DNA from 2 places in the Streptomyces sp. NPDC006197 genome. Region 1 is predicted to be linked to the other one. Evidence: riboswitches for the same ligand, from Rfam matches in the RefSeq annotation. Region 1 holds a riboswitch; the other holds the start of a gene.

Region 1 (6,860 bases):
CGCGCGGCCCGCGCGGTAGGCGGTGTTCGTGTCGCGGGTCCAGACGCCGGCGCCGAGGCCGTAGAGCGTGTCGTTGGCCGTGTGGATCGCGTCGTCGAAGTCGGTGAAGGAGGTCACCGCCACCACCGGGCCGAAGATCTCCTCCTGGAAGATCCGCATGCGGTTGTCGCCCTCGAATACGGTCGGCTGTACGTAGTAGCCGCCCGCCAACTCGCCACCGTGTTCGACGATCTGGCCGCCCGTCAGGATCTTCGCGCCCTCCTTCTGGCCGATCTCCAGGTAGGAGAGGATCTTGCGGAGCTGGTCGGCGGAGGCCTGCGCGCCGATCATCGTGTCGGTGTCCAGGGGGTGGCCCGGGACGATCTTCTCCGTGCGGGCGATCGCCGCTTCCAGGAAGTCGGCATAGTGGCCGCGCTGGACGAGGGCGCGCGAGGGGCAGGTGCAGACCTCGCCCTGGTTGAGGGCGAACATCGTGAAGCCTTCGAGGGCCTTGTCGCGGAAGTCGTCGTCGGCCGACGAGACGTCGTCGAAGAAGATGTTGGGTGATTTGCCGCCGAGTTCGAGCGTGACCGGCTTCAGGTTCTCGGAGGCGTACTGCATGATCAGTCGGCCTGTCGTCGTCTCGCCCGTGAAGGCGATCTTCGCCACGCGCGGGCTGGATGCCAGCGGCTTGCCGGCCTCCTCCCCGAAGCCGTTGACGACGTTCAGTACACCCGGCGGCAGCAGGTCCGCGACCAGGCTCAGCCAGAAGTGCACCGAGGCCGGGGTCTGTTCGGCCGGCTTGAGGACCACCGCGTTGCCCGCGGCCAGCGCCGGGGCCAGCTTCCAGACCGCCATCAGGATCGGGAAGTTCCACGGGATGATCTGCGCGACGACGCCCAGCGGCTCGTGGAAGTGGTACGCCACGGTGTCGTCGTCGATCTCGCTCAGCGCGCCCTCCTGGGCCCGCAGCGCCCCCGCGAAGTAGCGGAAGTGGTCGATCGCGAGCGGGATGTCCGCGGCGAGCGTCTCCCGGACCGGCTTGCCGTTGTCCCACGTTTCGGCGACCGCCAGCGCCTCGAGGTTGCTCTCCATGCGGTCCGCGATCCGCAGCAGGACGGCCGCCCGCTCCGCCGGCGCGGTCCGCCCCCATGCCGGGGCCGCCGCGTGCGCCGCGTCGAGGGCGCGTTCCACGTCCTCGGCGGTGCCGCGCGCGACCTCCGTGAAGGGGCGGCCGTCGATCGGGCTGGGGTTCTCGAAGTAGCGGCCGCCCGCCGGGGCGACGTACTCGCCGCCGATCCAGTGGTCGTAGCGGGCCTGGTACGACATGAGCGCGCCCTCGGTACCGGGTGCGGCGTAACGGGTCATGGGCATGGCCTCCCTCGGACGCGCCGGCCGTCCCTGACCGGCGTTCACGTCCGAGTGTGATGAACCGTACGTTGCAAGTCCGTTGCACCGGCGGACAGTTCCGCCTCCAGGGAGTCGAGCCTCGCCCGTACGGGAGGAAGCTGCGGCGCCGGCACCGCCGCGCACAGCGCCCGCCAGACCACCACGTCGTCCTCGCCCCACGCGCTGTACGCCCAGTCGGCGAGCAGCCCGGGATCGGCCCGGTCCACCAGCGCCGCCCGCAGCCGGTCCGCGAGCCGCTCCCGCAGCCGTACGACCCCGGGCGCGGTCGACGCGGGGAGCAACGGGCCCGCGTACTCCCCGGCCGCCGCCGCGACGGCCCCCGACGCGAGCTTCCGGTCGACCGTCGCGAAGTCCGCGTCCACGGGCGCGGCGAGCCGGTACGGCCGCGATCGCAGCACGTCGGGACCGAGCAGCGCGCGCAGCCGGGACAGCTCCGCCCGCAGCGTCACCGGCGTGACCGACCCGTCCTCGTACAGGAGGGTGAGGAGTTCGTCGCCGCCCACCCCCTCCGGCCGGTGTGCGAGGACCACCAGGATCTCGCTGTGACGACGGCTCAGCCGCAGCCGCCGCCCGCCCACCGAGAGCACCGCCTCGTCCCGGCCGAGCGCCGACAGCCTGACCCGCTCCGGGTCCGGGGCCGGTCCGAGCAGGGCCAGCTGGGACTCGGCCGCGCGGGCCACCGCCTGGACGAAACCGAGGCTGTGCGGGTGCGCGAGTCGCTCCCCGCCGGTGATGTCGACCGCGCCGATCACGCGCCCGCTGTGCGGGTCGTGCACGGGGGCCGCGGCACAGGTCCACGCCCGCACCGGACGCCGGAAGTGCTCGGAGGCGACGACCTGCACCGGCCGGTCGACGGCCAGGGCGGTGCCCGGCGCGTTCGTCCCGGCCGCCGCCTCCGACCAGCGGGCCCCGGCGACGAAGTTCATCCCCCGGGCCCTGCGCAGGGTGCCCGGGTGCCCTTCGACCCAGAGCATGCGTCCGGCGGCGTCGCAGACCGCGAGAAGATGCTCGCCGTCCGTCGCGTACGCCCCCATCAGCTCCCGGATCACCGGCATCGCCGCGGAGAGGGGATGGGCTTCCCGGCACGCGGCGAGCTCGTCCTCGTCCAGTTCCACCCGCGCCGCCCCGTCAGGGCTCACGCGCGCGCGTACGGACCGGCGCCAGGACGCGGCCACCAGCGGGCGGGCCTGCCGGACGGGCAGGTCCGCGTCCGTGCCCCGGTGGGCGTCCGTGCGTGTGCCCCCGTTGGCGCCCGTGCGTTCGTCGGCGCCTCGGCCGGTGCCCGCGTGTCCGTCGGAGCCTCGGCCGGTGCCCGTGCCCCGGTCTGCCGGTGCACTCCCGGTGGTCGTCACACCCCGGCCCACCTTCGGGCGGGGAGTCGCTTCCGCTCCCGGACCCGCCGCCGGTGCCCGTTCCGGCCGTGGCTCCACGGCCATCCACGCATCGCTCAACTCGGCCTCCTCGTCGAGGTCGTCCCGGCCCGTCGCGCTCATCGTGGTGCGCCCGCGGGCGCCCGACAAGCCACCTCGCACCACGGCATGCGCACCCTGTCCGGGACCGGCCCCCCGCCGCTCACGTAGAGTGGGGTCCGGGCCGTGACTGGCGCTTGAGGTGGATCACCACCGGGGAGCGGCCCGGCGGAGCGTGCCGCAACGGCGCGACCGTGCCGATGCCGTGCGCCTGGGCGAACCACCGGTCAGAGACGACGCCCAGGAGTTTCCATGTCCACCAGCACCGCCACCCTCATGGACGGCACGGCCCTCGCCCGCCGTACGGTCGAGGAGACCGCCGCCCGAGCCGCCGAGATCACCCGCCGCACCGGCGTCACGCCGTGCCTCGCGACCGTCCTGGTCGGCGCGGACCCGGCCTCCGTCACGTACGTGAAGATGAAGCAGAACCGCTGCGCGAAGGCCGGAATCCGCTCCAAGCACGTCGAACTGCCCGCCGAGACGACGACCGAGGAGCTCGTCGCCGCGGTCACCGCCCTGTCCGAGGACCCCGAGGTCCACGGCATCCTGCTCCAGCACCCGGTCGGCCCCCACATCGACGAGCGCGCCGCCTTCGAGGCCATCGCCCCGGAGAAGGACGTCGACGGCGTCACCATGGCCTCCTTCGCCGCCATGGGCTTCGGGCTGCCCGGCTTCGTCTCCTGCACGCCCGGCGGCATCATGCGCCTCCTCGACGCCTACGACGTCGAACTCAGCGGCAAGCGCGCCGTCGTCGTGGGCCGCAGCGCCATCCTGGGCAAGCCGGCCGGACTGCTCCTCCTCGGCCGCGACGCCACCGTCACCTACTGCCACTCCCGCACCCAGGACCTCTCCTCGGTGGTCCGTGGGGCCGACGTCCTCGTCGCCGCCGTCGGGAAGCCGAACTTCATCAAGGGCGAGGACATCAAGCCGGGCGCCGTCGTCATCGACGCCGGCTACAACCCGGGCAACATCGGCGACGTCGACTTCGCGTCGGCCGCCGAGCGCGCCTCCCTCATCACCCCGGTCCCCGGCGGTGTCGGCCCCATGACCATCGCCGTGCTCCTCGCCCAGACGGTCGAGGGCGCGGAGCGCCAGCTCGGCCTGTAGACGGCTGTGACCGGGCGGTGGCGATGACGGTGGAGCGGTGGGGGTGCGAGCGCGCGCGGTCGGCGATCGTCACGATTCTGTACAGGTCGAGCCCGGCGGCCGGTGAAAGCTGGCCGCGCCGCCGCCGAACGGCGAACCTGATCCCTGTGTCCCACCCGCCGACCGCCACTCCGCCGCCCGGACCGGGCAGCCCGGGCCCGTCCCGTCCCACCGATACCGATACGGGCTCGTCGACTTCCACCGATACGGATCCGACTGAGACGGATCCGACTGAGACGGATCCGACTGGGATGGATCCGACTGACCCGGGTCCCACTGGCATGGTCTCTTCGACGAGTCCGAACCCGACCGGCTCGACCGCACCCGGCTCGACCGCACCCGACTCCGCCCTGCGCCGTCCGATCGAGTCCCTCGCGGTCGAGCGCCTCGCGACCGCTGCCGAGTCCGCGTGGTCGGCCCGCTTCGTGCGGCTCGGCGCGGCCCGGCCGGGACCGGCGGCGCGGCGCGCCCGCTGGTTCGGCGTGCCGCTCGTGCCGCTGCTCACGGCCGCCCTGGTGGCCGGCGCATTCCTGACCGCACGGGGCGGGGCGGCAGGCGGCGGACTCGCCGACGGCCCACCGGGCGGGGACCCGGTCGGCACGCCGTCCCCCGTCGTCACCGGCGAGCCGGGACAGTCCGCCCCCACCGCGACGGCCGGAGCGGGGGAGGCCGACACGCCGAGCGTTGGAACGCCCGCGAACTCCACGACGACGAGCGCCACGCCGCAGCGAACGGCAGCCGGGGACCGAGCCAGGCATCAGCAGGGCAGTACGTCACCGGTCCCTTCCCGGTCCCGGAGCACCGCCCCCGCCCCCGGCGCCACCCCGTCCGGTCGCCCGACGGGCGCTCCGGCGCCCGAGCGACCCGTCTCCTACGAGGCGCTGCGCGTCGGCGACTGCTTCGACATCGACCGCGACGCGCCCGGCACCGCCCTCCGGCGGCGCTGCGACACGCCGCACCAGGGCGAACTCGTTGCCCGCCCCCGTCTGGTCGGCGCCTTCGCCACCGATGAGGCGGTACGCGAGGCGGCCACCGTGCTCTGCCGCGAACCGCTTCGCCGCAAGGCCGCCCGGCAGCCGCTCGGCACGCGCTGGACGACCTTCGTCCAGTACCCGTACCGGACGAGTTTCCTCCTCGGCGAGGACACCGTCGCCTGCAGCCTGGCCGCCACCAGCGGCACGCTCAGCCACCGGCTCCAATAGCACCGGGCCCGGGGGCACCGGCTTCACCGGCACCAGCGGCGAGCGCCGTCGCCAGGGCCGCCGCCGGGTCGTGGTCCGGCGGGCCGGCCGGGGACCAGCGGGCCCCGGCCTTCAGGTACGGCCACCAGCGCCCGTCCTCGCCGAGCCGCAGCTGCGCATCGGCGCCCACGGCCGTCCACCGTGCGCCGCCCGCGCGCCGCAGCGCCGGGCGATCGTCCTCCGCCCACGCCCCGGCGAGCCGGACCGCGGCCCGTTCCAGTGCCTCGGCGTCCGGCGTCCATTCCTCGTCCAGTACGGCGAGGGCGGCGGCGCCGCCGAACCGCCACGCGCGCGTGGCCGGCTCCAGCTCCGCCCGCGACCTGCCCGAGCCGTCGGCGAGCCGTGCCGCGATCGAGGGAGCGGGGGCGCCCGCCGCGAGTCGTACCGCGTCCTGAGCGACCGTCAGGAGGGGCAGACGCGGCAGGCTCGCTCCGCCCGGAGCGGCCGTGCCCCCGCCGCTCGTCAACTCGCCGAGCAGCCGGTGCGCGCGTGCCGCCGCGTCGGCCGCGAGGAACTCGAGGGCCGCGGGGTCGACCCCCGGTTCCGGCGGCGTGTCCGTGTCCAGGGACGGCGGCCGACCCGGCACGGCCGGGGCGACCGGAGGGGCGGGCAGCGGCGGCACGAGGAAACCCGCCGCGAACGCCTCCTCGGCCGACACGCCGGGCATCCCGCCGGCTTCTTCGGTCCTGCCGCCCGGCGCGCCGCCGGTCCCCGCCCCGCCACGCGCGGACGGCGCGGCCGCCCGTGCGGCACTGCGCGCCTGCAGCTGCTCCAGAAGGAGGCGCTCGCCCCGTCCGCGCATCAGCAGGAGCACGAAGGGGTCCTCGTCGAGGAGGCGGGCGACCTGATAGCAGAGCGCCGCCGTGTGCGGACAGTGGTCCCAGGCCTCGCAGCCGCACTCCGCGTCGAGGTCCCCGATGCCCGGCAGCAGGTCGAGCCCGGCCGCCGCCGCGTCCTCCACCAGGTGCGGCGGCATCTCGCGGTCGAGGAGCGCGGCGATGTGGCCCGCGCTGCCCACGGCGAGGTCGAGGAGCCGTTCCCACTGCTCCTCGGAGAACTCCCGCACCAGCACGTCGCCGCGGTACGCCGTGCCGTCGCGGTCCTTGACCATCGCGGTGATCCGGCCGGGCCGCACCGAGACGGCGCCCACCGCCCCCGCGCGCGCGTGCCGGCGTCCCGCCTTGAGCTGTCGCCCGTCGAGCGCCGTGTCCTCCAGGGCCTTCAACCAGGCCCGTCCCCACCAGGTGCGGGTGAACCCGCCGCCGTGCGCCGGTGGGAGCGCCTCGAAGGTCCGCTCGTCGTCCCCGTGCCCGTGCCCGTGGCCGCGTCCTCGTCCGTACTCGCTCATCGTCCGTCCCCTCGCAGCCGCACCAGCTCCGCCAGTTCGGCATCGGTCAGTTCGGTCAGTTCCGGCGGGGTGTCCCCGCCGGTGCCGAGGACGGTGTCCGCCAGCTCGCGCTTGCGGTCGAGCATCGCGGCGATCCGGTCCTCGATCGTGCCCTCGGCGATGAGCCGGTGGACCTGCACCGGCCGGTCCTGCCCGATCCGGTACGCGCGGTCGGTGGCCTGTGCCTCCACGGCCGGGTTCCACCAGCGGTCGTAGTGCACGACGTGT
Region 2 (6,860 bases), on a different contig from region 1:
CGCTTCGTGGACGACCGGCTCCGCTTCATCCGCAGCTGCTTCAAGCTCTACCCGTGGGAGTGGCTGACCACCGACCGCTTCGGCCCGCACGTCCTCGCCACCCTCGACAACGGCGGCGGCACCGGCACGACCTGCTGGATCGAACCCGCCTGGAAGATGCTGCTCTCCAACAAGGCACTCCTCGCGATCCTGTGGGAGCTGAACCCCGGCCACCCCAACCTCCTGCCCGCCTACCTCGACGGGCCGCGCGAACTCGCCTCCACCACCGGCTGGGTCGCCAAGCCGCTGCTCGGCCGCGAGGGCGCGGGCGTCACCCTGCACGAGGCCGGCACGGCACCCTTCGTACGGGACGGGGAGGCCTGCTGCTACCAGGAGCTGGCCCCCCTGCCGGACTTCGACGGCAACCGGGTGGTGCTGGGGGCGTGGGTCGTGGAGGACGAGGCGGCGGGGCTGGGCATCCGGGAGTCGACGGGCCTCGTCACCGACGAATACGCCCGCTTCCTCCCGCACGTGATCCTGTGACCGCCGCCGCCCCGGTACGGCCGGGGCCGCCGCCCCGGCAGGGGCGCCGTCCCGGGCCTCAGGCCGACAGCACCGACCTCAGCTGCTCCAGCCCCCAGTCCAGGTCCTCCTTCGAGATCACCAGCGGCGGCGCGATCCGGATCGTCGACCCGTGCGTGTCCTTCACCAGGACCCCCCGCTCCATCAGCCTCTCCGAGATCTCCCGCCCCGTGCCCCTGGACGGCACGACGTCCACCCCGGCCCACAGCCCGCGCCCGCGCACCGCCTCCACCGCGCCGCCGCCCACGAGCAGCCCCAGCTCCGCGTGGAGGTGCTCGCCCAGCTCCGCCGCCCGCTCCTGGAACTCGCCCGTCCGCAGCATCGCGATGACCTCCAGGGCCACCGCGCAGGCCAGCGGGTTCCCGCCGAACGTCGAACCGTGCTCGCCGGGCCGGAACACCCCGAGCACGTCGCGGTCGGCCACCACCGCCGACACCGGGACCACCCCGCCGCCCAGCGCCTTCCCCAGGACGTACACGTCCGGCACCACGCCCTCGTGCTCGCACGCGAACGTCCGCCCCGTCCGGCCCAGGCCCGACTGGATCTCGTCCGCCATGAACAGCACGTTCCGCCGGCGCGTCAGCTCCCGCACCCCCGCCAGGTAGCCGGCCGGCGGGACCAGGACCCCCGCCTCGCCCTGGATCGGTTCGAGCAGCACGGCCACCGTGTTCTCGGTGACCGCCGCCTCCATCGCCGTCAGGTCCCCGTACGGCACGATCTCGAACCCCGGTGTGTACGGCCCGTAGTGGTCCCGCGCCTCGTGGTCCGTCGAGAAGCTCACGATCGTCGTCGTCCGGCCGTGGAAGTTGTTCGCCGCCACCACGATCTTCGCGTGCCCGTCCGGCACGCCCTTCACCTCGTACCCCCACTTCCGGGCGGTCTTCACGGCCGTCTCGACCGCCTCCGCCCCGGTGTTCATCGGCAGCACCGCCTCCTTGCCGCACAGCTCCGCGAGCCGCGCGCAGAACTCGGCGAACCGGTCGTGGTGGAAGGCGCGCGAGGTCAGCGTCACCCGCTCCAGCTGCGCCTTCGCCGCGTCGATCAGACGCCGGTTGCCGTGCCCGAAGTTGAGCGCCGAGTACCCGGCGAGCATGTCGAGGTAGCGACGGCCCTCGACGTCGGTCATCCAGGCGCCGTCCGCCGAGGCGACGACGACCGGAAGGGGGTGGTAGTTGTGCGCGCTGTGCGCGTCCGCGGAAGCGATCGCCTCTTCTGTCCTCGACACGGGATCTCCGTTCGTCCTGCGGCTCGGGGAGTGCTCGTCCCCCAGGGGGCTGTGGCCCCCTTCTTATCGTCGCTCGGATGCCGGACAGGGAAACCTCGGCGGCGGCACGCCAGCTACTGTGGAAACACGCACGGCGACTGGCGTACGGGGAAGCGACCCCGGGGGAGCCGCGCGCGCTCCACGAACACGAGGTGCCGCTCGCCTGGGTATCACGGGACCCCCGTCCCGTGCGGCACCCCGCCCCGGGACCGATCCGCCGAACGCCCGGAGGACACCGCCATGACCGCCCCGCAGCAGCACCCCGCGCTCGCCGCCGCCGACCCCGAGCTCGCCGCCCTCGTCGGCGCCGAGGAACGGCTCCAGGCCGAGACCCTGCGCCTCATCCCCAGCGAGAACTACGTCTCCGCCGCCGTGCTCGAAGCCTCCGGCACCGTCCTCCAGAACAAGTACAGCGAGGGCTACCCCGGCCGCCGCTACTACGAGGGCCAGCAGAACATCGACCAGGTCGAGACCCTCGCGATCGAGCGGGCCAAGGCCCTCTTCGGCGTCGACCACGCCAACGTCCAGCCCTACTCCGGCTCCCCGGCCAACCTCGCCGTCTACCTCGCCTTCGCGCGGCCCGGCGACACCGTCATGGGCATGGCCCTGCCCATGGGCGGCCACCTCACCCACGGCTGGGGCGTCTCCGCCACCGGCAGCTGGTTCCGCGGCGTCCAGTACGGCGTCCGCCAAGACACCGGCCTCATCGACTTCGACCAGGTCCGCGACCTCGCCCTCAAGGAGCGCCCGAAGGTCATCTTCTGCGGCGGCACCGCACTGCCCCGCACCATCGACTTCGCCGCCTTCGGCGAGATCGCCCGCGAGTCCGGCGCCGTCCTCGTCGCCGACGTCGCCCACATCGCCGGCCTCATCGCGGGCGGCGCCCACCCGTCCCCGGTCGGCCACGTCGACGTGATCTCCACGACCACCCACAAGACCCTCCGCGGCCCGCGCGGCGCCATGCTGATGTCCACCGAGGAGCACGCCAAGGCCCTCGACAAGGCCGTCTTCCCCGGCCTCCAGGGCGGCCCCCACAACCAGACCACCGCCGCCATCGCCGTCGCCCTCCGCGAGGCCTCCCTGCCCTCCTTCCGCGACTACGCCCACGCCGTCGTCGCCAACGCCAAGGCCCTCGCCGAGGCGCTCCTCGCCCGCGGCTTCGACCTGGTCTCCGGCGGCACCGACAACCACCTGATCCTGATCGACCTCACCCCCAAGCAGGTCCCGGGCAAGATCGCCGCGAAGGCCCTCGACCGGGCCGGGATCGTCGTCAACTACAACACCGTCCCCTACGACCCGCGGAAGCCCTTCGACCCCTCCGGCATCCGCATCGGCACCCCCTCCCTCACCTCCCGGGGCCTTGGGCCGGACCACATGGCGAAGGTCGCCGAGTGGATCGACCGCGCCGTCACCGCCGCCGGCACGGGCGACGAGGACACCCTCCGCACGGTCCGCGCCGAGGTCGCCGACCTCATGGCCGCCCACCCCGCCCCGGGCCTCCCGGTCTGACCGCCCGCCCCGACGGCTCCCGCGCTCCCGGTCCACAGGAGCGCGGGGCCGCCGGGACGCACCGTGTTCCCGGTCTCACGCACCGGCGGGCGGGGATCGCCTCCCGCACCTGAGAGAATGATGTGCATGGCCTCTGACAGTCCCCGCGTGCTCTCCGGAATCCAGCCCACGGCAGGCTCGTTCCACCTCGGCAACTACCTCGGCGCCGTCCGCCAGTGGGTCGCCCTGCAGGAGACCCACGACGCCTTCTACATGGTCGTCGACCTGCACGCCATCACGGTGCCGCAGGACCCGGCCGAGCTGCGGGCGAACACCCGGCTCGCCGCCGCCCAGCTGCTCGCCGCCGGCCTCGACCCGGAGCGCTGCACCCTCTTCGTCCAGAGCCACGTCCCGGAGCACGCGCAGCTCGGCTGGGTCATGAACTGCCTCACCGGTTTCGGCGAGGCCTCCCGCATGACCCAGTTCAAGGACAAGTCCGCCAAGCAGGGCGCCGACCGCGCCACCGTCGGCCTCTTCACGTATCCGATCCTCCAGGTCGCGGACATCCTGCTCTACCAGGCCAACGAGGTCCCGGTCGGCGAGGACCAGCGCCAGCACATCGAGCTGACCCGCGACCTCGCGGAGCGCTTCAACGGCCGCTTCGGCGACACCTTCACGCTCCCCAAGCCGTACATCCTCAAGGAGACGGCGAAGATCTACGACCTCCAGGACCCGGCGGTCAAGATGAGCAAGTCGGCGTCCACGCCGAAGGGCCTCATCAACCTCCTGGACGACCCGAAGACCACCGCCAAGAAGGTCAAGAGCGCCGTCACCGACACCGACACGGTGATCCGCTTCGACCCGGAGAACAAGGCCGGCATCTCCAACCTGCTCACCATCATGTCCACGCTCACCGCCACGTCCGTCGCGGACCTGGAGAAGAGCTACGAGGGCAAGATGTACGGCGCGCTGAAGACGGATCTCGCCGAGGTCATGGTGGACTTCGTCACGCCCTTCCGGGCCCGCACGCAGGAATACCTGGACGACCCGGAGACGCTGGACTCGGTCCTGGCCAAGGGCGCGGAGAAGGCCCGCGCGGTCGCCGCGGAGACGCTGGCGCAGACGTACGAGCGGATGGGCTTCCTGCCCGCCAAGCACTGAGTCCGAGGACCCTGGCCGAAAGGGTGGTGCAGGCCGCACACTGGCGCTGCACCACCCGTACACATCTCGACGGACGACGGAGGAGAACGACGTGGGGACCGTAACGCTCGGCGTTTCGATCGCGGTCCCGGAGCCCTACGGCAGCCTGCTCCAGGAGCGGCGCGCCGGCTTCGGGGACCAGGCCGCGTACGGCATCCCCACGCACGTCACCCTGGTCCCGCCGACCGAGGTCCCCGAGGAGCGGCTGCCGGAGATCGAGGCCCACCTCGCGGGCGTCGCCGCCGAACACCAGCCGTTCCCCGTGCGCCTCAAGGGCACCGGGACCTTCCGCCCGCTCTCCCCGGTCGTCTACGTGAAGGTGGAGGAGGGCGTCGCCCCCTGCCACCGCCTCCAGCACCGGATCCGCGACGAGGCCGGGCCGCTGGTGCGCGAGCTCCAGTTCCCGTACCACCCGCACGTCACCGTGGCGCACGGCATCTCCGAGGAGGGGATGGACCGGGCGTTCGAGGAGCTGGCGGGGTACGAGGCGGCCTGGACCTGCCGCTCCTTCGCGCTGTACGAGCAGGGCCCGGACGGGATCTGGCGGAAGCTGTACGACTACGAGTTCGGCAGCGGCCGCCCGATCGCCGCCGTCCCCGCCCAGGGCGGCAGCCCGGTCGACACCCCGACGCCGACGGCCTGACCCGCCGGGCGGGCCTTCTGACCCGCCGGGCCCGGCCTTCCGGGCGGGCCGGAGCCGTACGTCACACCGGCAGGCGCCGGAACAGCGGCCTCGGCACGTGCCGTACCGCCGCCATCACCATCCGCAGCGAGCCCGGCACCCACACCGTCTCCGATCGCCGCCGCAACCCCAGCTCGATCGCACCCGCGACCGCCTCCGGGGTCGTCGCGAGCGGCGCCTCCGCGAGCCCGGCCGTCGCCTTCGAGCGCACGAACCCGGGCCGTACGACCATGACGTGCACGCCCGTGCCGTGCAGCGCGTCCCCCAGGCCCTGCGCGAAGGCGTCGAGCCCCGCCTTCGACGAGCCGTAGATGAAGTCGGCGCGGCGCGCCCGCTCGCCCGCCACCGACGAGAGCACCACCAGCGAACCGTGCCCCTGCGCCTGGAGCGCGCCCGCGCACACCAGACCGGCCGAGACGGCGCCCGTGTAGTTGGTCTGCGCGACCCGGACGGCGGCGGCCGGGTCCGACTCGTCGCGCGCCTGGTCGCCGAAGACCCCGAAGGCGAGCAGCACCATGTCGACGTCCCCCTCGGCGAAGACCTTCCCGAGCCGCTCCTCGTGCGACGCGGTGTCGAGCGCGTCGAAGGGCACGGTGCACACGTCCGCACCGAGCCCGCGCAGCGAGTCGGCGGCGGCCGTGAGCGCGGGGGAGGGGCGGCCGGCCAGCCGGACCGTGCGGGTGCGGCGTGCGATCAGCCGGCGGGCGGTGGCGAGCCCGATCTCGGAGGTGCCGCCGAGGACGAGCAGCGACTGCGGGGCACCGAAGGCGTCCTTCACGTGAACTCCTTGAGGTCCTGGGGCCCTAGAGGTTCTAGAGGCCGAGACGTCGGGCGAGGTCCGAGGTGAGGACGGACCCCGGGTCGAGCGCCGCGCGCAGCGCCCGGAACTCGTCGAGCCGGGGGTACATCGCGGCCAGGGCCTCCGGCCGGACCCGGGAGTCCTCGGCGAGGTCGACCCGGCCGCCGGCGCCCGCGACCTCCTCGTCGAGCGCGTCGAGGAAGCGCCCGAGCCCGGGCAGGCCGGTGGGGAGGCCGAGGGAGAGGGCCCAGCCGGGGAGGGGGAAGGAGAGCGGGCCGGGGCCGCCCGCGCCGAACCGTTTCAGGACGGCGGGGAAGGAGGGGAGGCCCCGGTCCGCGATCCGCCGCACGATCCGCCGGAGGGCGTCCTCCTGCCCGTACGGGACGACGAACCGGTACCGGACGAAGCCCTCGGGCCCGTGGATCCGGTTCCGGTGGGGGATGCGGTCGAGGGGGTGGAAGAAGGCCGGCAGCGGCTGGAGACGGCCGGTGGCGGCGCGGGGAGCCCCGCGGTACCAGAGCTCGTTGAGGAGCCCGACGGACGTGCGGCCGAGCGGTCCGCCGGGGACGTACGGCGGCGGCGCGGGCAGCCGCCCCGGCCGGAAGTCCAACGGCGCGCGGCGGGCCCGGTGGCGGCGGGGCAGCGCGTCGTACGGCACGTGGTCGCCGCGGGTCAGGACGGCGCGGCCGGTGGCGGCGCCCCGGGCGAGCAGGTCGATCCGGGCGGCGGAGTAGCGGTGCCGCGGGCCGCCGTCGGCGAGTCGGGCCATCAGCGCGTCGAGGTCGGGGACGCGCTCGGTGTCCACGCGCATCAGGGAGGTCTCGACGGGCAGCAGCCGCAGGGTGGCCGAGAGGATCACGCCGGTC

What was found. Region 1 has a riboswitch for ZMP and ZTP ahead of ABZ318_RS11340 (tetrahydrofolate dehydrogenase/cyclohydrolase catalytic domain-containing protein). Riboswitches for the same ligand answer to the same signal wherever they lie in the genome.
Region 2: it holds a riboswitch for ZMP and ZTP, as region 1 does, so the genes downstream of both, glyA (serine hydroxymethyltransferase) here and ABZ318_RS11340 (tetrahydrofolate dehydrogenase/cyclohydrolase catalytic domain-containing protein) in region 1, are expected to answer to the same signal.

The regions. Positions count from the first base shown of each region.
Region 1 is NZ_JBEXSZ010000026.1:30,752-37,611, reverse strand. It holds gene ABZ318_RS11350 (aldehyde dehydrogenase family protein) at 1-1,347, opposite strand, end outside; gene ABZ318_RS11345 (GAF domain-containing protein) at 1,392-2,741, opposite strand; ZMP/ZTP riboswitch at 2,975-3,082, shown strand; gene ABZ318_RS11340 (tetrahydrofolate dehydrogenase/cyclohydrolase catalytic domain-containing protein) at 3,111-3,965, shown strand; gene ABZ318_RS11335 (hypothetical protein) at 4,286-5,206, shown strand; gene ABZ318_RS11330 (SWF or SNF family helicase) at 5,187-6,593, opposite strand; gene ABZ318_RS11325 (DEAD/DEAH box helicase) at 6,590-6,860, opposite strand, start outside.
Region 2 is NZ_JBEXSZ010000062.1:13,301-20,160, forward strand. It holds gene ABZ318_RS20390 (glutathionylspermidine synthase family protein) at 1-522, shown strand, start outside; gene rocD (ornithine--oxo-acid transaminase) at 581-1,786, opposite strand; ZMP/ZTP riboswitch at 1,910-2,001, shown strand; gene glyA (serine hydroxymethyltransferase) at 2,066-3,334, shown strand; gene trpS (tryptophan--tRNA ligase) at 3,461-4,474, shown strand; gene ABZ318_RS20410 (2'-5' RNA ligase family protein) at 4,566-5,156, shown strand; gene ABZ318_RS20415 (decaprenylphospho-beta-D-erythro-pentofuranosid-2-ulose 2-reductase) at 5,218-5,973, opposite strand; gene ABZ318_RS20420 (FAD-binding oxidoreductase) at 6,008-6,860, opposite strand, start outside.